4 regions of the Agrobacterium sp. 22-210-1 genome follow, and region 1 is predicted to be linked to each of the others. Evidence: predicted binding sites of a transcription regulator. Region 1 holds the regulator's gene; each other region holds the start of a gene.
What was found. The regulator LexA, encoded in region 1, represses DNA repair genes until DNA is damaged. The targets are predictions, from matches to a motif close to TGTTCNNNNTGTGTTCNG.
Positions count from the first base shown of each region.

Region 2: ACQZ5F_RS09820 (energy-coupling factor ABC transporter ATP-binding protein) is a predicted target of LexA. The motif match lies at 3,603-3,620, and genes of this name have one in related genera.
Region 3: recA (recombinase RecA) is a predicted target of LexA. The motif match lies at 3,165-3,182, and genes of this name have one in related genera.
Region 4: ACQZ5F_RS02600 (ATP-dependent helicase) is a predicted target of LexA. The motif match lies at 2,077-2,094, and genes of this name have one in related genera.

Region 1 covers NZ_JBNWCI010000001.1:1,254,198-1,259,823, forward strand. Annotated here, with positions in the region: gene eno (phosphopyruvate hydratase) at 145-1,419, opposite strand; gene kdsA (3-deoxy-8-phosphooctulonate synthase) at 1,555-2,400, opposite strand; gene ACQZ5F_RS06325 (VOC family protein) at 2,400-3,281, opposite strand; gene lexA (transcriptional repressor LexA) at 3,494-4,216, shown strand; gene ACQZ5F_RS06335 (glutathione S-transferase family protein) at 4,629-5,306, shown strand; gene ACQZ5F_RS06340 (ComEC/Rec2 family competence protein) at 5,326-5,626, opposite strand, start outside.
Region 2 covers NZ_JBNWCI010000001.1:1,938,125-1,943,750, reverse strand. Annotated here, with positions in the region: gene ACQZ5F_RS09845 (pirin family protein) at 1-147, opposite strand, end outside; gene ACQZ5F_RS09840 (exodeoxyribonuclease VII small subunit) at 447-701, opposite strand; gene ACQZ5F_RS09835 (histone deacetylase family protein) at 704-1,639, opposite strand; gene ACQZ5F_RS09830 (biotin transporter BioY) at 1,665-2,228, opposite strand; gene ACQZ5F_RS09825 (energy-coupling factor transporter transmembrane component T family protein) at 2,234-2,866, opposite strand; gene ACQZ5F_RS09820 (energy-coupling factor ABC transporter ATP-binding protein) at 2,863-3,543, opposite strand; gene ACQZ5F_RS09815 (winged helix-turn-helix domain-containing protein) at 3,657-4,853, shown strand; gene ribB (3,4-dihydroxy-2-butanone-4-phosphate synthase) at 5,100-5,626, opposite strand, start outside.
Region 3 covers NZ_JBNWCI010000001.1:703,206-708,831, forward strand. Annotated here, with positions in the region: gene ACQZ5F_RS03515 (OmpA family protein) at 1-989, shown strand, start outside; gene ACQZ5F_RS03520 (pseudouridine-5'-phosphate glycosidase) at 1,168-2,091, opposite strand; gene ACQZ5F_RS03525 (carbohydrate kinase family protein) at 2,121-3,062, opposite strand; gene recA (recombinase RecA) at 3,309-4,400, shown strand; gene alaS (alanine--tRNA ligase) at 4,637-5,626, shown strand, end outside.
Region 4 covers NZ_JBNWCI010000001.1:533,619-539,244, forward strand. Annotated here, with positions in the region: gene ACQZ5F_RS02600 (ATP-dependent helicase) at 1-2,035, opposite strand, end outside; gene ACQZ5F_RS02605 (carboxymuconolactone decarboxylase family protein) at 2,138-2,548, opposite strand; gene ACQZ5F_RS02610 (efflux RND transporter periplasmic adaptor subunit) at 2,775-3,941, shown strand; gene ACQZ5F_RS02615 (efflux RND transporter permease subunit) at 3,938-5,626, shown strand, end outside.

The sequences.
Region 1 (5,626 bases):
CATCCTCGCCTTTAAGGCGAGGATCCATGAGCGGACCGGAGTGGATCCTCGGGTAGCCCGAGGATGACGTCTCATCTGTTGACAGCTATTTCACCAACCTTAGCCCGCCAGACAGCGGGCCACATATTCAAACCTGAACGCGAATTACCCGCGCAGGATCGAACGGCCGGCGTAAGCAGCCTGCGGGCCGAGCATTTCCTCGATGCGGATCAGCTGGTTGTACTTTGCGAGCCGGTCGGAACGGGCAAGCGAGCCGGTCTTGATCTGACCGCAGTTCGTCGCGACGGCGAGATCGGCGATCGTGGAATCTTCCGTCTCACCCGAACGGTGCGACATGACGGCGGTGTAACCGGCCTTGTGCGCGGTCTCGACCGCATCCAGCGTCTCGGAAAGCGAACCGATCTGGTTGACCTTGACGAGGATGGAGTTTGCAACACCCATCTTGATGCCATCGCGAAGGCGGGCGGAGTTGGTGACGAAGAGATCGTCGCCGACCAGCTGGCACTTGTTGCCAACGAGATCGGTCAGAGCCTTCCATCCGTCCCAGTCGTCTTCAGCCATGCCGTCTTCGACGGAGATGATCGGATACTTGGCAACGAGTTCGGCGAGATATTCCGCCATTGCGCCAGGCTCCAGCGTACGGCCTTCACCTTCAAGCACGTATTTTCCGTTCTTGAAGAATTCGGTCGAGGCACAGTCGAGGCCGATATACATGTCTTCGCCCGGACGATAACCGGCCTTTTCGATCGACTTCATGATGAAATCGAGCGCAGCCGGCGCGCTTTCGAGACCCGGTGCAAAACCGCCCTCATCGCCGACATTGGTGTTGTGGCCCTGTGCGGACAGTTCTTTTTTCAGCGTATGGAACACTTCCGAGCCCATGCGCACGGCTTCGCGGATGTTTTCCGCGCCAACCGGCAGAATCATGAATTCCTGAAAGTCGATCGGGTTGTCGGCATGTGCGCCGCCATTGATGATGTTCATCATCGGAACCGGCAGCAGATGCGCGTTCGGGCCACCGACATAACGGTAAAGCGGCAGGCCGGAGGCTTCGGCAGCAGCCTTGGCGACCGCGAGAGACACACCGAGGATGGCGTTGGCGCCGATGCGCGACTTGTTCGGCGTACCGTCAAGCGCGATCATCGTCTGGTCGATCTGGATCTGGTTTTCAGCGTCGAAACCGCCGATAGCGTCGAAGATTTCCGTATTGACGGCTTCAACCGCCTTTTCCACGCCCTTGCCGAGATAACGCTTGCCGCCATCGCGCAGCTCAACCGCCTCATGTGCGCCTGTCGAGGCGCCGGAGGGAACGGCCGCACGGCCCATGGAGCCGTCTTCGAGGTAAACATCGACTTCAACGGTCGGGTTGCCGCGGCTGTCGAGAATTTCGCGCGCGATGATATCGGTAATGGCAGTCATGGTCTCTCCCTTGGGAATGGAACAGATATTTTCCGTCGCCTGTCTTAGACGATGGCGAAGAAATTACAATGACGGCGGGCGGCAGAAACAGAGCGCCCGCCATTAAAATCGATTGGCACGAGTAGCACCCGTTTCTTACGCTTTCGTGATGGCGTCGAAGGCCAGAAGCTTTTCCAGCAGTTTCGGCATGTCCTTCAGATGCACCATGTTGGGGCCGTCGGAAGGCGCATTGTCCGGGTCCTCATGGGTCTCGATGAAGAGGCCGGCGACACCAACCGCCACCGCCGCTCGCGAAAGCGTCTCGACGAATTCGCGCTGGCCGCCGGTGGAGCCGCCCTGCCCGCCCGGCTGCTGCACGGAATGGGTGGCGTCAAAGACAACAGGCGCGCCGAGCGAGGCCATGATCGGCAGCGAGCGCATGTCGGAGACCAGCGTGTTGTAACCGAAGGACGCACCGCGCTCGCATAAAAGCACATTCGGGTTGCCGCTTTCATTCAGCTTGGCCAGCACGTTCCTCATGTCCCAGGGCGCCAGAAACTGGCCCTTCTTGACGTTGATGACGCGGCCGGTTTTCGCGGCGGCGACGAGAAGATCGGTCTGGCGACTGAGGAATGCCGGAATCTGCAGCACATCCACCACCTCGGACACGATGGCGCATTGTTCCTCGGTGTGAATGTCGGTCAGAACAGGAAAACCGTATTCCTTCTTGAGATCGGCGAAAACCTGCATCGCACTGTCAAGGCCTATGCCGCGCTTGCCGGAAAGCGAGGTGCGGTTCGCCTTGTCGAAGGAGGATTTGTAAACGAGGCCAATTCCAAGCTTGTCGCAAAGCTCCTTCAGCACACCCGCAATCATGAAGGCATGTTCACGGCTTTCCATCTGGCAGGGGCCGGCAATCAGCGAAAAACGCTCGGTATTGGAAAAGGAAACCTTGCTGGCGCCATCGCCGGCGGTGACTTTGAGATTGTTCGTAACGCTCATTATTTTTCCTCGAAGGCGAAGGCAACACCCTGACCGGGCGCTGCGGGCACCACCAGCCGGCCGCCCGCTTCTGCGCTGGACACGCCATTAGCAGCAAGTGCCGCCTGTGTCACGGCAAGATCGCGAACGGAAAAGACGATGCCTGCGCCGCGCAATCCGCCACCGCCCTCCTCGGGAACACTAAAGGCCAGTCCGTCAAAGACCGGCTTCCGCGTCAATCTTATCCGGGCATTGCCGGTTGCGAAAACCACATCACCATTCGGAGACACCTTTCCGTCGCAGCCAAACACAGTTTCGATCAGCTGCACGGCATTCGCATCACCACCGGAAAACAGCACGATCTCGTTGAGGCCGGAAACGCCGTTGGCATGGCGTTCCAGCGCCGCGCGGTCGCCTGGCAAGGCCTGCAACCGCTGACAGCTGAACAGAAAGAAATCCGCCGAGGAACCACTGGCTGCAAAAGCCAGCCGAAAAGCCGCCTCGCTCTGCGAACCATCCGGCATTTTGACTGGCCGCGAAAATTCAAAGACATTTCCGGCCGAGAGGCCTGAGGCTACGAATCGGTCATGATCGCCAAGAGCGTCCTGCGTTGCAGCGACCAGTGCGGAAAATCCCTCCCCTCCGGCATGTTTCCGGAAGGCCTGATCCCGCCCGGTAAACACATCTTTCCGGCCAATCGAGGCATTATATTTAGCCGGATCAGCAATCACGAGAGGCTCCAGATACGTGCCGTCGGCGAAAAAAACGCAGGCATTCTGCGTGCCAAACGGGTGAAGAGCCGCTGGCGCTACTGTAAATCCCAGGTTTCCAAGGCGATTTTCTGCGACGTCGATGTGCTCGACAGGCAGTACGAGATGGTCGATGCGGTACGGTTTCGTCATTTCCCTGCTTCCTGCTGTCGCATGCGGCATGGCCATGCCGGAACAGTTAGGAAGGCAGAAAAGCACAATTTCGTGCTTTCAGGCAAATCATCAAAACAACAGATAGCAGCTTCACGAAATTTTAGGGGATTGCGGAACACATATGGAACATATAGTGTTCGTTCTGTATTTGTTTCGCGACTTCAACGACGATTCTCAAGGGTGTTTTCCTCATGCTCACGCGCAAACAGCAGGAATTGCTTCTCTTCATTCATGAACGAATGAAAGAGTCCGGCGTGCCGCCCTCCTTCGATGAAATGAAGGACGCACTCGATCTTGCTTCCAAATCCGGCATCCACCGGCTGATTACCGCCCTCGAAGAGCGCGGCTTTATTCGCCGGCTACCTAACAGGGCGCGGGCGCTGGAAGTCATCAAGCTGCCGGAGGCCTATGCGCCGGGCGCGAGGCCGCAGCGCGGCTTTTCGCCAAGCGTCATCGAAGGCAGCCTCGGAAAGCCGAAGGCGCCAGAACCCGCACCGGCACCCAAGGCGCCCGCCAACGATCTCGGCGGCGCGGTCACCGTTCCGGTCATGGGTCGCATCGCCGCCGGCGTGCCGATTTCCGCCATTCAGAACAATACGCATGATGTTGCCGTGCCGGTCGACATGCTGGGTTCGGGTGAACATTACGCGCTCGAAGTTAAGGGCGATTCGATGATCGAGGCCGGGATTTTCGACGGCGATACCGTCATCATCCGCAACAGCAATACCGCCAATCCGGGCGATATCGTCGTGGCACTGGTGGATGACGAGGAAGCGACGCTGAAGCGTTTCCGCCGCAAGGGCGCTTCCATCGCGCTGGAAGCGGCCAACCCCGCTTATGAAACCCGTATCTTCGGGCCTGATCGGGTAAAAATTCAGGGCAAACTGGTCGGACTTATACGCCGTTACCATTGATCTGATTTAACCGTGATCCTCTCAAGACAGGCGTCGTCATGAGACGGCTCCTGTCGAAGATGACGGCAATTCCGGAATTCGGCTGACCATGCGAGTGTCGGGCAATCTTATGCTTCCCACACACATACAGATTCTGTCTGGTAAAGATCAGTTCCAGTTTCATATGGATATCGTTGTTACGGCCTTGCCCCCGGCCTGTTGTCGCCGCTGCGTCATATGCCGTGGACGTCTGGTTGCGTGAGTTCGTTTACACTGGGGGATGCGGCTGGCCTGGCGCTGCCATCGAATGGTGATACTCGGTGCAAAGCCCCCGTCATTCATCAACGCGACTTATGGGTGCCATGGATTATTTTCGGTATTCCATCATGCCCCGACAGGTATAGAAATGCGCGTCATATCCGGGAGATAAGCCATGTACGATCTATATATCGCCAACAAGAACTACTCCTCATGGTCGCTGCGGCCGTGGGTGTTGATGCGCACGCTCGGTATCGCCTTTGATGAGAAACTTGTTCCGTTTGGCGAAGGCGTCGCCTTTTCCAGCTTCTCGCCGACCGGCAAGGTGCCCTGCCTTGTCGATGATGGCGTGACGATATGGGAAACGCTGTCGATCGCCGAATATCTCGCAGAACGGCACCAGGGCGTCTGGGCGAGCGACAAGCAGGCGCGGGCATGGTCGCGTTCGGCGGCGAGCGAAATGCATGCCGGCTTTTCCTCACTGCGCAATCTTTATCCCATGTCTGTCGGTATTCGGGTCAAGCCGAAGGGTGGCGATGCCGGGCTTGCGGCAGACATAAAGCGCATCGATGCGCTATGGAGCGAAGGTCTGACAAAATTCGGCGGTCCCTATCTTGCCGGTCAGAAATTCACGGCGGTCGATGCTTTTTTCTGCCCGGTGGCGTTCCGTTTCCAGACCTATGGCGCCGATCTTTCACCTGCGGCAAAAGTCTATTGCGATCGGCTGCTCACCCTGCCCGCCATGCGTGAGTGGTATGAGGCCGGATTGAAGGAGATCTGGCGCGATGCGGCGCATGAACAGGAAATCAGCGGCATTGGCGCATTGACTGACGATCTGCGCGTGAAGGTCTGAATATCACTGCTGACGGCGTTTATTGCGATGCCGTCAGCAACTGCCTGACCGGTTCCGGCACCTCGTATTCGAAGCGGTCGCTTTTCCAGTCGTAGTAGCGGTGCTCGCTCCATGGCCTGTTCGCCCCGGCAATCGCTGCGCGTAGTCGTCCGACGACCGCAGACTGATCGCTGCCGGCAAAGTTTATTTCTACCGAACCTGTACGCCGCAAAGTATCGCGGTTCAGCAACAGCGCTCCTGAGCGGCATTTTGAAAACGAGGTCCTGCGGGAAACGACGACAATATCGGCGATATCGCAGGCTTTTCCGGCAAACCGGCCA
Region 2 (5,626 bases), 680 kb from region 1:
GCCGACGAGACGCCGCTGCCGCGTGGGAAGCGCGCGGCGCACCGCAAAGCCGCCAATATCGCTGGTGCGGGGAATGATGAGGTTCTCGATGGCGTCGCAGGCAAAAGCATCGCCCGCGACGGGATCGTTACCGGGAAAAAAGGACATGGCAAGCTCCTCGTATCGTCTGGCGGGAGTTTAGCATAACCGAGGGGGAGGGGAGCATCGCGATATCGAACGCAGCGTCAACGATCCTTGTTAACACGACATTGTGAGAACACCTTACGGCCGGGGAAAGTTTTCAAACCTCTCCTCCGTCATCCTCGGGCTTGTCCCGAGGATCTAAACACGTCAAGAAAATCAATGCATTGCAGATCCTCGGGACAAGCCCGAGGATGACGTCGAGTGTTTGAATCGGGAGGTGGCTGCCTTATCGAATCACGTCCAAACGCTCCCGCTAAACGCAGTCACTCCCCGTCCAGCGGCTCCACGCCCTGCGGTTTTCCGGCGCGGTCGAGACGGATTTTCTCGATTCGCTTTTCAGCGGCATTCAGCAGCGTCTCGCAGTGCTTTTTCAGGGCCTCGCCGCGCTCATAGATGGCGATTGATTCGTCCAGCGCCACGTCTCCGCGTTCCAGGCGTGCGACAATGCTTTCCAGCTCGGCGACGGCTTTTTCGAAGGAATAACCGCTGACATCGGCTGTGTTGGCATTTTCCGTCATGTTCAACCCTTCATCATTCTCAAAATATGCATGGCTGCCGATTCTGCCAGCCCTTCCAGATCATAACCGCCTTCAAGCAGGCTGACGACCCGGTTCGATGCGTATTTGTCGGCCATTTCCAGAAGCCGGCCCGTTGCCCAGTCGAAATCCTCGCCCACCAGATTGATCTGCGCCAGCGGATCGCGGTGATGCGCGTCGAAACCGGCGGAGATGAGGATGAGATCGGGCGAAAAATCGGCGATCGCGGGCAGCACGCGGGATTTGAAGGCCTCGCGGAAATATTCGCTGCCGGTGTTGGGCGAAAGCGGGGCGTTGACGATATTGTTCTTCACGCCGGTTTCGTTTTTATCGCCGCTCCACGGGTAAAGCGGCATCTGGTGGGTGGAACAGAACAGCACTGACGTGTCGTTCCAGAAGATGTCCTGCGTGCCGTTGCCGTGATGCACATCCCAGTCGATGATGGCGATGCGCTCTGCGCCATGTTTTTTCTGAGCATGACGGGCGGCGATGGCCACATTGTTGAAAAGACAGAAGCCCATGGCCTTTGCGGTTTCCGCATGGTGGCCGGGCGGGCGGGCGGCGACGAAAACATTGTCGGCCGCACCGGTAAACACGTCATCCACCGCCGCCATGGCTGCGCCGATGCCGGTCAGCGCCGCCTGCAGGCTTTTCGGTGAGGCATAGGTATCCGCCTCGATGCGGTTGATCTCGCCATCTTCTTGCGGGATCTGGCGCATGACGGCAAGCAGATGTTCTTCCGGATGCGCCAGCAGTACCGCATCCTCATTCGCCTGCGGCGCTTCTTTGCGTTCCAGCCGCTCGAAATTCGGGTGTTCGAGCGCGATGTTCAGCGACCGTAGACGATCCGGCCGCTCGGGGTGGCCTTCGGGCGTGATATGCTCCAGGAAGATCGGATGTTCGTATAAACGCGTCGCCATTCTTTTCCTCCTGGAGAAAGCTAACTCAGGCGCGCTGCGGCAGAAGCGGATAACCGGCCATCACGGCGCGGCCGGCAAGTGCGGCAAGCACGGCCTTCAGCGCATCGCCCGGAATGAAGGCGAGCGAACCCATGAAGGCCTTTTCGAAACCAAGCCCAACGACCAGCGCCAGATAGGTGATGCCGAAAGCATAAAGCACCACCACGCCCCCAATCAGGCTGGCGATGAAGAAACCGACGCCCTGTGTCAGTGCCGATTGGCCCCGATGCACGAATTTTTCCGAGAGATAACCGGTAACGAAAACCGCGGCGATCCAGCCGATCAGGAAGCCCGTGGTCGGCGTGGTGAAGATCGAAAGGCCGCCGCGTCCGCCTGACAGGACCGGCAGGCCGATGGCGGCAATCAGGATCGTCAGCAGAACCGCGAGCGTACCGCGTTTCGCGCCCAGCACGACGCCGGCCAGCATGACGCCGAGCGACTGCGCGGTGATCGGCACGGGGATGAAGCCGAGCGTGATCGGCGGCAGAAGCCCGAGTGCGATGATAATGGCGGAAAACAGCGAAATCAGCACGAGGTCGCGGGTCGTCATGGTGCTCAAAACTCCGGATGGTTGTCTGGCGCCAAGCTTTGGCCTCTGAAACCGCGCGCGTCAATGGCGTCGGCAATGGCATCGGCATCCTTCAACGTCATAATGACGAGCGGCACGATGATGGTTGTCATGCGCACCGGCAGGCCGCGCGCCCGGTGCGCATCACGCACCGCATGGTAACGGTTGACGATTTCAGGCACGAAGCGCACCACCAGCCCGACTGCGAGCCCTATATCGGCAGCCTTCACCAGCCCCAGCCTTTCCAGCGGGGCGGCGGCAAGCGTGATTTCGTCCATGAATTGCGAAATGCTGACGGTGATGGTGACGGCGGTGGCGAGAAGCGCGAGCGCCGTCAGCCGCAAAAGATTGACGGTCGCATCATGCGCCGGAAGCAGCAGGTAGCTGAAGGCGGCGACGAGGAGAATGGTCAGCATCACCGGCCGCAGCCGCAGGCCGATCTCCCTGAGGGGCAGCCGCGTAGCGCCCAGAATAAGGGTGGCCAGAACCGTCGCGCATGCGAGAACCAGCAGATCGCGCGTGAGGAACAATGCGATGCTGAAACCCATGAGCGCCAGAAGCTTGATGCGCGGCGAGACGCGGTAGAGCCAGCCGGTGCCTTCGACATGCAGCGATTTCATCGCGATGCCACCTCCAGATAGCGCGCCACCGCTTCTTCGGGGGTAGCGTCGGCGACCAGCGCGCCTTCATGGAAAGCCAGCACCCGGTCGAAGCCTTCAAGCAACGGCAGATCATGGGTAATGACGATGAGCGACTGCGAAAGCGCCGCCATGGTCTTTTCCACGACAGTCCGGTTTTTGAGATCAAGCTGGTTGGTCGGCTCATCGAGAATGAGGATTTGCGGTTCGGTAACCAGAAGCGCGGCCAGCGCCGCAAGCTGCAGCTCCCCGCCGGAAAGCTCATGCGCGCGTCTCTCTTCAAGATGGGAAATGCCGAGCCGGGCAAGAACGGCTTTCACCCGGTTTTCAGTTTCAGCCTTGGCGAGACCGAGTCGCTTGAGACCGAAGGCGACATCGTCGCGTATGATCGGCAGGATGATCTGGTTCTGCGGATTCTGGAAGATGAAGCCGACCGCCTGCAAGACCGCCTTGGCGTCGCTCACGGTGTCGAGGCCGTTCACCGAAACCTTGCCTTCGCTTGGCTTGTTCAGCCCGTTGATCAGCCGCGCAAAGGTGGTTTTGCCCGAGCCGTTGAGGCCGATCACGCCGATACGCCGTTCCGTCAATGTCACAGACAACGGCTGCAGGGCCTGCCGACCCTCGAAAGCGACACCGGCGGCGTCGAAACGGATTTCCAAACTTACATCCTCGCGCTCGTTTTCCGGTTCTATACCCCGTCATCAACAGAAGTGAAACAAGGAACAAAAAAAGAACATTGCAATCCTGAAAAAGCCGTCATACCTTCTGCGCCATGGTGATCAAGGTTTCAAACGAAGCGGCAAGACGAATTTTTCTGGCGCGGCAGGGGCTTTCCTCGCCGCCCGGCAAGGCGCTTTCCAAGGATGGGCTGCTGCAGCTCATAACCGATATCGGTTTTGTGCAGGTGGACAGCATCGGCACGGTGGAGCGCGCCCACCACCAGATTATCTTCTCCCGCAACCAGACCTACAGGCGTGACCATCTGACGACGTTGCTGGAAAAGGACCGCGCGCTTTTCGAGCACTGGACACATGATGCTTCCATCGTGCCGACGGAATTTTATCCCTATTGGAAACACCGCTTCCGCCGCCGCGAGCCGATCATTCAGGAGCGCTGGCGCAAATGGCACGGTGAAGGCTTCGATGCCGCTTTCGGTGAAACGCTGGAGCGCATCGCCGCGACCGGCCCGGTTCTGGCGCGGGAGCTGAAGGAGGAGGGGCACCAGTCCGGCGGCTGGTGGAACTGGCATCCCTCCAAGACCGCGCTCGAATATCTCTGGCACACCGGCAAGCTCGCGATTGCCGGCCGGGTGAATTTCCAGAAGGTCTATGACCTCGCCGAACGGGTCATTCCCGGTGAGCATCACGAAACCGAGGTGGAGCATGCGGAATTTGTCGACTGGGCCTGCCGGCAGGCGCTGAAGCGGCTGGGTTTCGCCACCCATGGCGAAATCGCTGCGTTTTTCGATCTCGTCACCCCGCAGGAGGCGAGGGACTGGGTCAAAAGCCATCGCGACGAACTCTGCGAGGTCTCGCTTCTTGCAAGCGATGGCGACACTGCTCGCCCGTCCTATGCCTTTGCCGGTTTCACCGCCGACCTGACCGACGTGCTGGAACCTTCCGCCCGCGTCCGTGTCCTCAGCCCCTTCGATCCGCTATTGCGTGACCGAAACCGCACGGAGCGGCTGTTCGGCTTTTATTACCGCATCGAGGTCTTCGTGCCGGAGCCGAAACGGCAATATGGCTATTATGTCTTCCCGCTTCTGGAGGGCGACCGCGTGATTGGACGCATCGACATGAAGGCGGATCGCAAGCGCAGCACGCTGGATGTTCGGCGCCTGTGGCTGGAACCGGGCGTGCGTGCCTCGGCCGGACGGCTGGAGAAGCTTGATGCGGAACTGGTGAGGCTGGCGAAGTTTACCCGGGTTGAGAGCGTGAACTACCTGGAGGGCTGGCGGGAGGGAAACTGAGGTTTTTCGCACGGATGATTCAGGATAGGTCCCCGGGCGCAACGTTACCGATCCGTGATGCCGCTTGTTTCTTCTCCCCGCCGGGGAGAAGGTGGCCCGAAGGGTCGGATGAGGGGGCAAGCTCTCCGCAATCCGGCAAGGGCGCCCCCTCATCCCGCTGCCGCGGACTTCTCCCCCTCGGGGAGAAGAAACAAGGGGCACCCACTCGCTTCACAATTGCCCTGAAAACCAAGGCAAACCCCGAAATCAGCAGATATCCGTCGCCGAAATCTGGATGCCGAAGCCTTCAAGGCCGACATAATGGCGTTCGCGGGTGGTCAGCAGTTTGATGGAGCTGATGCCGAGATCTTTCAGGATCTGCGCGCCGAGACCGATTTCCAGCCATTCGTTTTCGCGCGAACGGGCCTGCGCATGCGCCTCGTCCGGGTCGCGCGCCTTGCGCCGGCCGGCCACCTGGCCGACGCCGACGGAGCCTTCGCGCAGATAAACGATGACGCCGCGGCCTTCCTCGGCGATCTTCTGCATATAATGCCGCACCGGCTGGCGGTCGCCGAACACGTCGTCGGCAACGTTCTCCGGGTGAAGGCGAACAGGAATGTCGACGCCGTCCCTGATGTCACCGAAAATCACCGCCATGTGCTGCATTGGATCCCAGGGCAGGGAATAGGTCTGCGCCTTGGCCGGCCCGAAGGGCGTCTCGATGGTGAAGGAGGATTCCATCTCCACCAGCGTTTCCTTGCGCTGGCGATAGGCGATGAGATCGGCGACGGAAA
Region 3 (5,626 bases), 550 kb from region 1:
CCGCTGAAGGCAAGACCCCGCCGCCGCCCGTGAAAATGGAGGCGATCACCTCCCAGCAGGGTGAGCGCATCGACCGCCGTCCGCAATATGAGCGGCCGGAAGGCGTGCGCGAGTGGCAGCCACGTGAGGGCCGCCCGCGTGACCGTGATCGTGATGCGCCGATCATCCTGCAATTCGGCGATCGTGTCGTCGTGCGTGGCGATGACAACCAGCGCTTCATCCGTGATGGCGGCGAGCCCTATTACGAGCGTCTGCAGGGCGGTCGTGTCCGCGAAACCGTCGAGCGCCGTGACGGTACGCAGGTGGTGACGATCCGCAATCGTTATGGCGACGTGATCCAGCGCTCGCGCATCGATGATCGCGGCCGGGAATATGTGCTGTTCTATGCGCCCGAGCTGATGGACGATCCAGACCGCGATTATGTCTATCGTGATCCGGGCCTCGACCTGCCGCCGATGCGCCTGCGTATTCCCGTTCGTGACTACATCATCGACACGTCGAGCGATCCGGACCGCGATTATTACCGCTTCCTCGAGCAGCCGCCGGTCGAACCCGTGGAGCGTGTCTATTCGCTGGATGAAGTGCGCTATTCGGCCCGTATCCGCGACAAGGTGCGCCGTATCGACCTCGATACGATCACCTTTGCCACCGGCAGCGCCGACATTCCGATGGCGCAGGCTCGCTCACTGCGCAAGGTGGCCGATGCGATCAACAAGGCGCTGGAAAAGAACCCGGCGGAAACCTTCCTGATCGAAGGCCATACCGATGCCGTCGGCTCCGATGAAAGCAACCTCGTTCTTTCCGACGAGCGCGCCGCTTCCGTTGCCAACGTGCTGACCGATGTCTACGGCATTCCGCCGGAAAACCTCGCGACGCAGGGTTATGGCGAGCGTTACCTGAAGGTCCAGACACTCGGTCCGGAACAGCAGAACCGCCGCGTCACCATCCGCCGCGTGACGCCGCTGGTGAAGCCGGTCGCCCAGAACTGATCGGGTTCCTGCAGAAAAACGAAGGCCCGGAGAGCGCAAGCTTTCCGGGCTTTTTGTTGGTTTCGAGCTTGCTACTTTCGCACCGTCATCCTCGCCCTTGAGGCGAGGATCCATTCCTGTTGTCGCAACGTGGATCCTCGGGTCAAGCCCGAGGATGACTGAGAAAACTGAATGCTCTTCAGTTCAGCGCCACCGCGATCTCCGCGGCCAGCTGGGCATTATTACGCACCAGCGCGATATTGGTTTCCAGGCTGCGGCCATCCGTCAGTCGGAAGATGTCGCCGAGCAGGTAGGGGGTAACTTCCTTGCCGGTGACCTCGTCGCGCTCCGCATGGGAGATGGCGCGGTTGATGTAGATTTCCATTTCTTCGCGGGGGATTTCGTCTTCTTCCGGCACGGGGTTGGCGATCAGCATGCCGCCATCGATGCCGAGCTGTTCGCGGGTCACCTGGAAATTGGCGATTGCCGCCGGGCTGTTCAGCGAAAGCGGGCTCGCCAGGCCGGAGGAGCGCGACCAGAAGGCGGGGAATTCTTCCGAGCCGAAGGTGACGACAGGCACGCCGTTGGTTTCGAGAACCTCGAGCGTCTTTGGGATGTCGAGGATCGCCTTGGCGCCGGCGCAGACGACGATGACGCCGGTCTTGGCAAGTTCGGTCAGATCGGCGGAGATGTCGAACGTCTCCTCCGCGCCCTTGTGCACACCGCCGATGCCGCCGGTGGCGAAAACGCGGATGCCGGCGCGGGCAGCGGCAATCATGGTGGCGGCAACCGTGGTGGCGCCGGTGCGGCGCTCGGCAATTGCGAAGGCGATATCGGCGCGCGAGACCTTCATGGCGTCAGTGGTCTGGGCGAGCGCCTCCAGCTGGTCCTTTTCGAGGCCGATGTGCAGGGTGCCGTGAATGACGGCGATGGTCGCCGGAACGGCGCCCTGGTCGCGAATGATCTGTTCGACGCTTTCGGCCATCTCGATATTGCCGGGATAGGGCATGCCATGGGTGATGATGGTCGATTCAAGTGCCACGATCGGCGCACCGCGCTGCTTGGCGGCGGCGACTTCCCGTGAATAAACGATGGGCAGGAGCGGGGAGATGGGGCGGGTCATTTATTCTGTTCCAATTCTTGAAAGCGGGTTCATGCCAGTATTTCAGCTGCGGGAACAAGTCCCAACATGGCATCGACACTGTCTTTTGATAAATCCTGCGAGGTGGCGAAGGGCGATTGCACGGTGATGGCCGCTGCGGCCGCGCCCTGTCTCAGCGCTTCCGCGATGGTCTTTCCCTCGGCGATCGCGGCAAGATAACCGGAGGCCATGGCGTCGCCGGCGCCGGTCACGTCCTTTACCTCGCGGATAAGGGGCGGGTTGAGCGTTACGGTTTGCGTCGCATCGAAAGCCACGACCTCGCTTGCGCCGCGGGTGACGACGCCGCCGGCAAGCCCGGCCTTGCGCAGAATGCCGGGCCAGTCGCGGACATTCGCCGCCGTCTCTCCGGTTAGTGCTCGTGCCTCCGCCTCGTTCATGAAGAGAATGTCGATATCGGCAAGCGCGCCTTTCAGTTTCACCGCCTTGGCGGGGGAAATGGCGATGGCAGCCAGCGGCTTTTCGCAGGCGCGGGCGACGAGGCCGAGGGCCGTCAGCGTGTCATCAGGCAGATTGGCGTCGCAGAGCAGAAAGTCGCTTGCCGTGATCGCCTCGCGCACGGCACGCACTTTCAGGCGGCGCGGGGTAAAGAGCTTGTAGAGGTCCATATCGGCAAGGGCGATGACCAGATTGCCGTCACGCTCCAGAATGGCGGTGTAGCTTGGCGTGCGGCGGTCGAGGAAAATAAAGGGCGTATCTTCGACGCCGGCATATTTTGCGGCCTCCGCCACCGCTTCGCCTGTCACGTCGCCGCCGCGTGGCGCGATGATGCGGACGGCAAAACCGAGCCGGGCAAGATTGCGCGCCGCGTTAAAACCGCCGCCGCCTGCCTCCTCCATCCAGGAGCCGGGATTGCTGGCGCCGGGCGCCGTCTCAGTCTCGATCATGCCGCGCCTGTCGATATGCGCGCCGCCCAGAACGAGTATTTTCTTCACGCTTGCGTTTCCCTCTTTGGCGGATGGAAAGGCCGGACGATTCGGCCGACCCCCGTGTTCGTTTGCCTGTCACTTCCCGTTTGCGGCGATAGGCCGGAGCCGAAAAACAAAGATAGAACAAACCACTTATCGCTATTTGTTTTCAATATGCTGGCCGCGCCTTGCGAAATGAGAACAAATGGAGTACATACCATTTCCATACTGCTTCATTGCCTGTGCGGCTTCAATAACCTAAAGGTGGTTCAGATGGCACAAAATTCTTTGCGTCTCGTAGAGGATAAATCCGTGGATAAAAGCAAGGCACTGGAAGCGGCGCTCTCCCAGATCGAACGGTCGTTCGGCAAGGGATCGATCATGAAGCTCGGTTCCAATGAAAATGTGGTTGAAGTGGAAACCGTTTCGACGGGTTCGCTCAGCCTGGATATCGCGCTCGGCATCGGCGGTCTGCCGAAGGGGCGCATCGTTGAAATTTATGGTCCGGAAAGCTCGGGTAAAACGACGCTGGCGTTGCAGACCATTGCGGAAGCCCAGAAGAAGGGCGGCATCTGCGCCTTCGTGGATGCCGAACATGCGCTCGATCCGGTCTATGCCCGCAAGCTGGGTGTGGATTTGCAGAGCCTGCTGATTTCGCAGCCGGATACGGGCGAGCAGGCGCTGGAGATCACCGATACGCTGGTTCGTTCCGGCGCGGTCGACGTTCTGGTCGTCGATTCGGTCGCGGCACTGACGCCGCGGGCGGAAATCGAAGGCGAGATGGGCGACAGCCTGCCGGGTCTTCAGGCGCGTCTGATGAGCCAGGCGCTGCGCAAGCTGACCGCTTCGATCTCCAAATCGAAGTGCATGGTGATCTTCATCAACCAGATCCGCATGAAGATCGGCGTCATGTTCGGTTCGCCGGAAACGACGACGGGCGGTAACGCGCTGAAGTTCTACGCCTCCGTACGCCTTGACATTCGCCGCATCGGCGCCGTCAAGGAGCGCGAAGAGGTGGTCGGCAACCAGACGCGTGTGAAGGTCGTCAAGAACAAGATGGCGCCGCCCTTCAAGCAGGTGGAATTCGACATCATGTATGGCGAAGGCGTTTCCAAGACCGGCGAGCTTGTCGATCTCGGCGTGAAGGCCGGTATCGTCGAGAAATCCGGCGCATGGTTCTCTTATAACAGCCAGCGTCTGGGGCAGGGGCGTGAGAACGCCAAGACCTTCCTGCGCGACAATCCGGAAACGGCCAATGAGATCGAGCTGGCGCTGCGCCAGAATGCCGGTCTGATCGCTGACCGCTTCCTGCAGAATGGCGGCCCGGATGCCGGCGATAGCGACGGTGACGGCGACGAGGGCTGACACCTCAAAAAAGGGGCCGGGCATAGAGTGTCTGGCCACTTTGCCGAAATGAGCTGATCGAAACGAAATGGGCCGTGCGATTTTCCCTCGCCTGGCCCTTTTTGTTTGCCGATGCGCCTTGGTTTGCCTGCATGGCTGGACAGGGCAGGATACGGACGATAAAAGCCATTGATTTTGCAATATAGCCATCATTTGTGATGGCAATGATGGACTCCAGCTGTGAGCGGTGTGTGGGCATGAGCGGTGTAAATGAAATTCGGTCGACCTTTCTCGACTACTTCAAAAAGAATGGACACGAGATCGTGCCCTCCAGCCCGCTGGTGCCGCGCAACGATCCGACATTGATGTTCACCAATGCCGGCATGGTGCAGTTCAAGAACGTCTTCACCGGTCTTGAAAGCCGTCCATATTCCACCGCCGCTTCGGCGCAGAAATGCGTGCGTGCCGGCGGCAAGCATAACGACCTCGACAATGTCGGTTATACCGCCCGTCACCATACCTTCTTCGAAATGCTCGGCAATTTTTCCTTCGGCGATTATTTCAAGGAAGAGGCGATCACCCATGCCTGGAACCTGATCACCAAGGAATTCGGCATCGACCGCAATCGGCTGCTGGTCACGGTCTATCACACCGATGACGAGGCCTTTAATCTCTGGAAGAAGATCGCCGGTTTTTCCGACGACCGCATCATCCGCATTCCGACCAGCGACAATTTCTGGGCGATGGGCGATACCGGTCCCTGCGGTCCCTGTTCGGAAATCTTCTACGATCATGGCGATCATATCTGGGGCGGCCCGCCCGGCTCGCCGGAAGAGGATGGCGACCGGTTCATCGAAATCTGGAACCTCGTCTTCATGCAATATGAGCAGCTGACGAAGGAAGAGCGCATCGACCTGCCGCGCCCGTCGATCGACACCGGCATGGGCCTCGAGCGCATTTCGGCGCTGCTGCAAGGCAAACACGACAATTACGATACGGACCTGTTCCGTGCATTGATCGCCGCTTCCGTCGAAGCGACCGGTGTTCCGGCCGAAGGCGAAAAGCGCGCCAGCCATCGCGTCATCGCCGATCACCTGCGCTCGTCCGCTTTCCTCATCGCCGATGGCGTTCTGCCGTCCAATGAAGGCCGCGGTTATGTCCTGCGCCGCATCATGCGCCGCGCCATGCGCCATGCCGAGCTTCTGGGCTCGCGCGAGCCGCTGATCTACAAGCTTTTGCCGGCGCTG
Region 4 (5,626 bases), 720 kb from region 1:
AACGTGAGGGCAGGGTGGATTGCCATAGACCATGGATACGCCGGTTCGACACGAACCAGATATGGCAGAGCTTCTTGGCGCGGGTAATGCCGACGTAAGCCAGACGGCGTTCTTCCTCGAGACCGGAGCGACCGCCTTCGTCCAGCGCCCGCTGGTGCGGGAAAAGGCCTTCTTCCCAGCCGGGCAGGAAGACGGTGTCAAATTCCAGACCCTTGGCGGAATGCAGCGTCATGATGGACACGGCATCCAGTTCCGCATTCTGTTCCGCGTCCATGACGAGTGCGACGTGTTCCAGAAATCCACGCATGCTTTCGAAGGATTCCATCGAACGGATGAGCTCCTTGAGGTTCTCCAGCCGTCCGGGGGCTTCCGCCGTCTTGTCGGCCTGCCACATGGCGGTATAGCCGCTTTCGTCGAGGATCTGCTCGGCAAGCGTGGTATGCTCGGTGTTTTCCAGCAGGCCCTGCCAGCGGCGGAAATCCTGTACCACGTCGAACAGCGCCTTGCGCGCCTTCGGTTTCAGCTCGTCGGTTTCTATAATATCGGCCGCGGCCGCCAGCATCGGAATATCGCGGGCGCGGGCATAGTCATGCAGATTGCGGATCGTCGTATCGCCAAGGCCGCGCTTGGGTGTATTGACGATACGCTCGAAAGCGAGATCGTCAGCCGGTTGGCAGACGAGGCGGAAATAGGCCATGGCGTCGCGAATTTCGAGGCGCTCATAAAAGCGCGGGCCGCCGATGACGCGGTAATTGAGACCAAGCGTGACGAACCGGTCTTCGAACTCGCGCATCTGGAAGGAGGCGCGAACGAGGATGGCCATGTCGTTCAGCTTGTGGTTCTTGCGCTGGAGCTGCTCGATTTCTTCGCCGACGGCGCGGGCTTCCTCCTCGGAATCCCAGGCGGCATGGACCATGACCTTTTCATCGTCAGGGCTGCTGCGTTCGGTGAACAGCGTCTTGCCGAGACGGCCCTCATTATGGGCGATCAGATGGCCGGCCGCGCCGAGAATATGTTCGGTGGAGCGGTAGTTACGCTCGAGCTTGATGACCTTGGCGCCGGGGAAATCCTTGTCGAAACGCAGGATATTGTCCACTTCGGCGCCGCGCCAGCCATAGATCGACTGGTCGTCGTCGCCAACGCAGCAGACGTTCTGTGGCTCGCCCTTGGCGCGCTGGGCGAGAAGCCGCAGCCACATATATTGCGCCGTATTGGTGTCCTGATATTCGTCCACCAGAATATAACGGAACTTCTGGTGATACTCTTTCAGAATGTCACTGTGGCGGCGGAAGATGCTGATCGGGTGCATCAGCAGATCGCCGAAATCGCAGGCGTTCAGCGTTTTCAGCCGGTTCTGATAGGCGGTATAGAGGTCGCGGCCCTTGCCGTTGGCGAAGGCGCGGCTGTCGCCCTCCGGAATATCCGGCGGTGTCAGGCCCTTGTTCTTCCAGCCGTCAATCATGCCGGTGAATTGTTTGGCGGGCCAGCGCTTGTCATCAAGACCTTCGGCCTGGATGAGCTGCTTGATCAGCCGCACCACGTCGTCGGTATCGAGAATGGTGAAATCCGACTTCAGACCGACGAGTTCGGCATGGCGGCGCAGGAGTTTGACGCCGATGGAGTGGAAGGTGCCCAGCCAGGGCATGCCCTCGACAGCACCGCCGACGAGAACGCCGATACGCTCCTTCATCTCGCGGGCGGCCTTGTTGGTGAAGGTCACGGCGAGAATCTGGCTCGGCCACGCGCGGCCGGTCTCCAGAATATGGGCGATGCGGGTCGTCAGAACGCGGGTCTTGCCGGTGCCGGCGCCCGCGAGAACCAGAACGGGTCCGTCAAGCGTTTCCACGGCATCGCGCTGTTCCGGGTTGAGACCGGACAGATAGTCAGGTGCTGGCCGCGCCTGATCGCGCGCCGCCATGGCGCGGGCGGCAATGCCAAGCCCGCCGCCGTTTTCCGAAGGGGCATTGTTCGTTGCCCTGCGCGGTGCGGCGGGTTCTTCATCGAAGAACGGCATATCGTCGAAACTGTTGCTCATGCGGCCCAATGTAGTGATTCGGGATATAAAGGCCAGAACCGCGTTCTGCTTTTATTCCGGTATCGTCAGTCAAAACGCCTATTCCAAGGCATTTTCTTCGTCTCAAGCCCCTCTGTCGGCATCGAAAGCAGCGTCAACGGGTACTTGCAGCGCCACCGCAAGCTGGTTGGTCTTGGCTGAAAGCGCGATAATGCGCATCAAATCGGCATGTTGTTCGGTGGTCATGCCCTTGGCTTTTGCGGCGGCCGTGTGGGAATGAGCGCAATAGGAGCAGCCATTGGTTACGGAAACGGCGATATAGAGCATTTCCTTGACCAAGGGATCGAGCGCCGAAGGCGTCGCCATCACCGCCTTGACCTCGGCCCAGGTGTTTTCCAGTAGATCGGGATCGAAGGCGAGGTATAGCCACATATTGTTGATGAAATCCGATTTGCGGGTGGTGCGGATATCATCGAACACTGCTTTGACGCGTGGGTCGGCTTCGGGATTTTCGGCTTTCGTCACCGTGCTCATGGCTTCCTCCGGGAATGGTTTTCGGCTTTTAGAGTAACCGATCGGCGGAGATTTGCGACAGAAACGGTTGCGCGATGCGTCCCGACGAAAATTCATCACAAATTACAATTATGTAAGGAACGGTTTTGTGCGTTGCCTTCGTCAAGGCAAGCGGGAATACTTTGCACGTTCCAACGGCGTTCGGTTTGGAACTCCATTTTACTGCGCGGATCAACCGGAGAAATATATGCGGGTCTGGAAACAGGTGGGTGTCAGTGTTGCCGTGGTGGGAGCGGGGCTCTGTCTCTGGGGCTTTTATTCGCCCGAAGCCCGCAATGTTCTCGCTGCCATCGGGCTTGGCAAAATGCCGGCCGGTGCGATCGAGGTTGCCGCATCCGGTGCCGGAACCTCCGGCACGCCAGCGGGCCAGAATGCTGGCGGCGCGCGTCGCAACGGCAATGCCACTCTGGTGGTCATGGCTCCCGTCAAAAAAGGTACGGTCAATGACCGGCTGAATGCCATTGGCAATGGCGAGGCGATCCAGTCGGTCGTCGTCATGCCGCAGGCCTCCGGCACGCTTTCGGAAATCCGCACCTCCTCCGGTGCCCGCGTCGTGAAGGGGCAGGTGCTCGCGCGGCTCGACGATGAGGAGCAGGTGATCGAGCGTGACAAGGCGCAGGTCACGCTGCGCAGCGCGGTTGAAAAATCCAATTCCTACAAGAACCTGAAATCCGTTTCCCGCCTTGACGTGCTGGATGCGCAGATTGCCGAAGAGGCTGCCAAGCTTGCGCTGAGCACGGCCGAACTCAATCTCAAGCGTCGCGACATCGTCGCGCCGATCGAAGGTGTGGCCGGCATCGTTGCCGCCAATATCGGCGACAACGTCACCACGCAATCGACCATCGTCAGCATTGACGACCGTTCCGAAATTCTTGTCAATTTCTGGGCTCCCGAGCGCTTCGCAACCGCGATCAAGGTCGGCATGCCGGTGGAGGCGACGTCGATTTCCCGGCCCGGCGAGACTTTCAAGGGTGAGATCGAGGCCGTCGATAACCGTGTTGACGAGGCAAGCCGCACGATCCGCATCCGGGCGAAGTTCGGCAATGAGAAAGACGAGCTGAGGGCCGGCATGTCCTTCGGCGTCACCATGCGTTTTGCCGGGGAAACCTATGCTTCGGTCGACCCGCTTGCCGTGCAGTGGGATGCGGAAGGCTCCTATGTCTGGCGCGTTACCGACAACAAGTCGAACAAGGTGCGGGTGCAGATCGTGCAGCGCAACCCCGATGCCGTTCTCGTCAAGGCGGAACTGGCGGAGGGTGAGCCCGTCGTGATCGAGGGTCTGCAACGTGTGAGAGAAGGCGGCGTGGTCCGCGTCGGCAATCAGCCGAAGCCCGAGGAGGTTGCCAGCCAATGACGACACCGCCGCCTTCGGTTAAGGATTCCAAGCTCGCCTTTACGGCATTGTTCGTCCGCAGGCCCATTCTGGCGGCGGTTCTCAACACGCTGCTGGTCGTCGCCGGCCTTGCCGCGCTGGTTGGCGTCGAAGTGCGCGAATTGCCGGATGTCGACCGGCCGATCATCAGCGTCAGGACCACCTATGACGGGGCGGCGCCGGAAACAATTGACCAGGAAGTGACGCAGACCATCGAAGGTGCGGTGGCACGTGTCAGCGGCGTCAAGTCCATCTCTTCCAATTCGCAATTCGGCACAAGCCGCGTGACGCTGGAATTCGGCGACAATGTCGATCTGGCTGTCGCCGCCAACGACGTGCGCGACGCCATCGGCCGCGTCACCAATCAGCTGCCTGACGATGCCGACGAACCGCAGATCATCAAGGCGGATTCCGACAGCCAGCCGATCATGCGCCTTGCCGTCACCTCGACCACGCTCAGCATGGAAGACCTGACCAAGCTGGTGGATGACGAAATCATCGACCGTCTGGCCGCCGTTGACGGCGTTGCCGATGTGGAGCTTTACGGCGATCAGGAAAAGGTTTTTCGCGTCGATCTCAATCAGGCGGCGCTGGCAAGCCGTGGTTTGACCGTCACCGATGTTTCCAACGCGCTGGCGAGTGCGGCCCTCGACGTGCCGGCGGGATCGCTGAAAAGCACGACGCAGGATATCGTCGTGCGCGCCACGGCCAGCCTGACGAAGCCCGAAGATTTTTCCAATCTTTTGATCAAGAACAATATTCGCCTCAGGGACGTCGCGACCGTCATGCTGGGGGCGGATGATGAATCCACCTCGCTGCGTTCCAATGGCGTGCAGGGCGTCGGTCTCGGCGTCATCCGCCAGGCGCAGTCGAACACGCTCAGTATTTCCACGGGCGTGAAGGCCGCTGTCGATGCCATGTCGGCCAACCTGCCTGATGGTACGCGTGTCGTCATCACCAGCGATGACGCCGTCTTCATCGAAGGCGCGCTGCACGAGGTTGAGCTGGCACTTGGACTCTCCGCGCTTATCGTCGTCGTGGTGCTTTACCTGTTCCTGCGCGACTGGCGCGCCACACTCATTCCGGCAATCACCATGCCGGTGGCGCTGATCGGCACCATTGTCGCGATCTATATGGTCGGCTTCTCGGTCAATATTCTGACGTTGCTCGCCATCGTTCTGGCGACCGGCCTGGTGGTTGATGACGCCATCGTGGTGCTTGAAAACATCGTGCGCCGCCGCACGGAAGGCATGGGGCCGCGGGCCGCTGCCGTTCTCGGCACGCAGGAAGTGTTCTTCGCGGTTATCGCAACGACGGCGACGCTTGCCGCCGTGTTCATTCCGCTTTCCTTCCTGCCGGGCCAGCTTGGCGGCCTGTTCCGCGAATTCGGCTTCGTGCTGGCCTTCGCGGTGGGCTTGTCCTCGATCGTGGCCTTGACGCTTTGCCCGATGCTGGCTTCGCGCATGCTGAAGGAGGGGCTGAAGGAACCGACGGGACCGCTTGCCTGGTTCGGTAATGTCTTTGCCTCCACCTATAAGTCGACGCTTTCCGCCTGCCTCAACAATCCGCTGATCGTCATCGTCGTGGCGTTGATCTTCTCCGGCCTGTCGTGGATCGCCTTCGGCATGATCCAGAATGAGCTGACGCCGCGCGAGGACCGCGCCTCG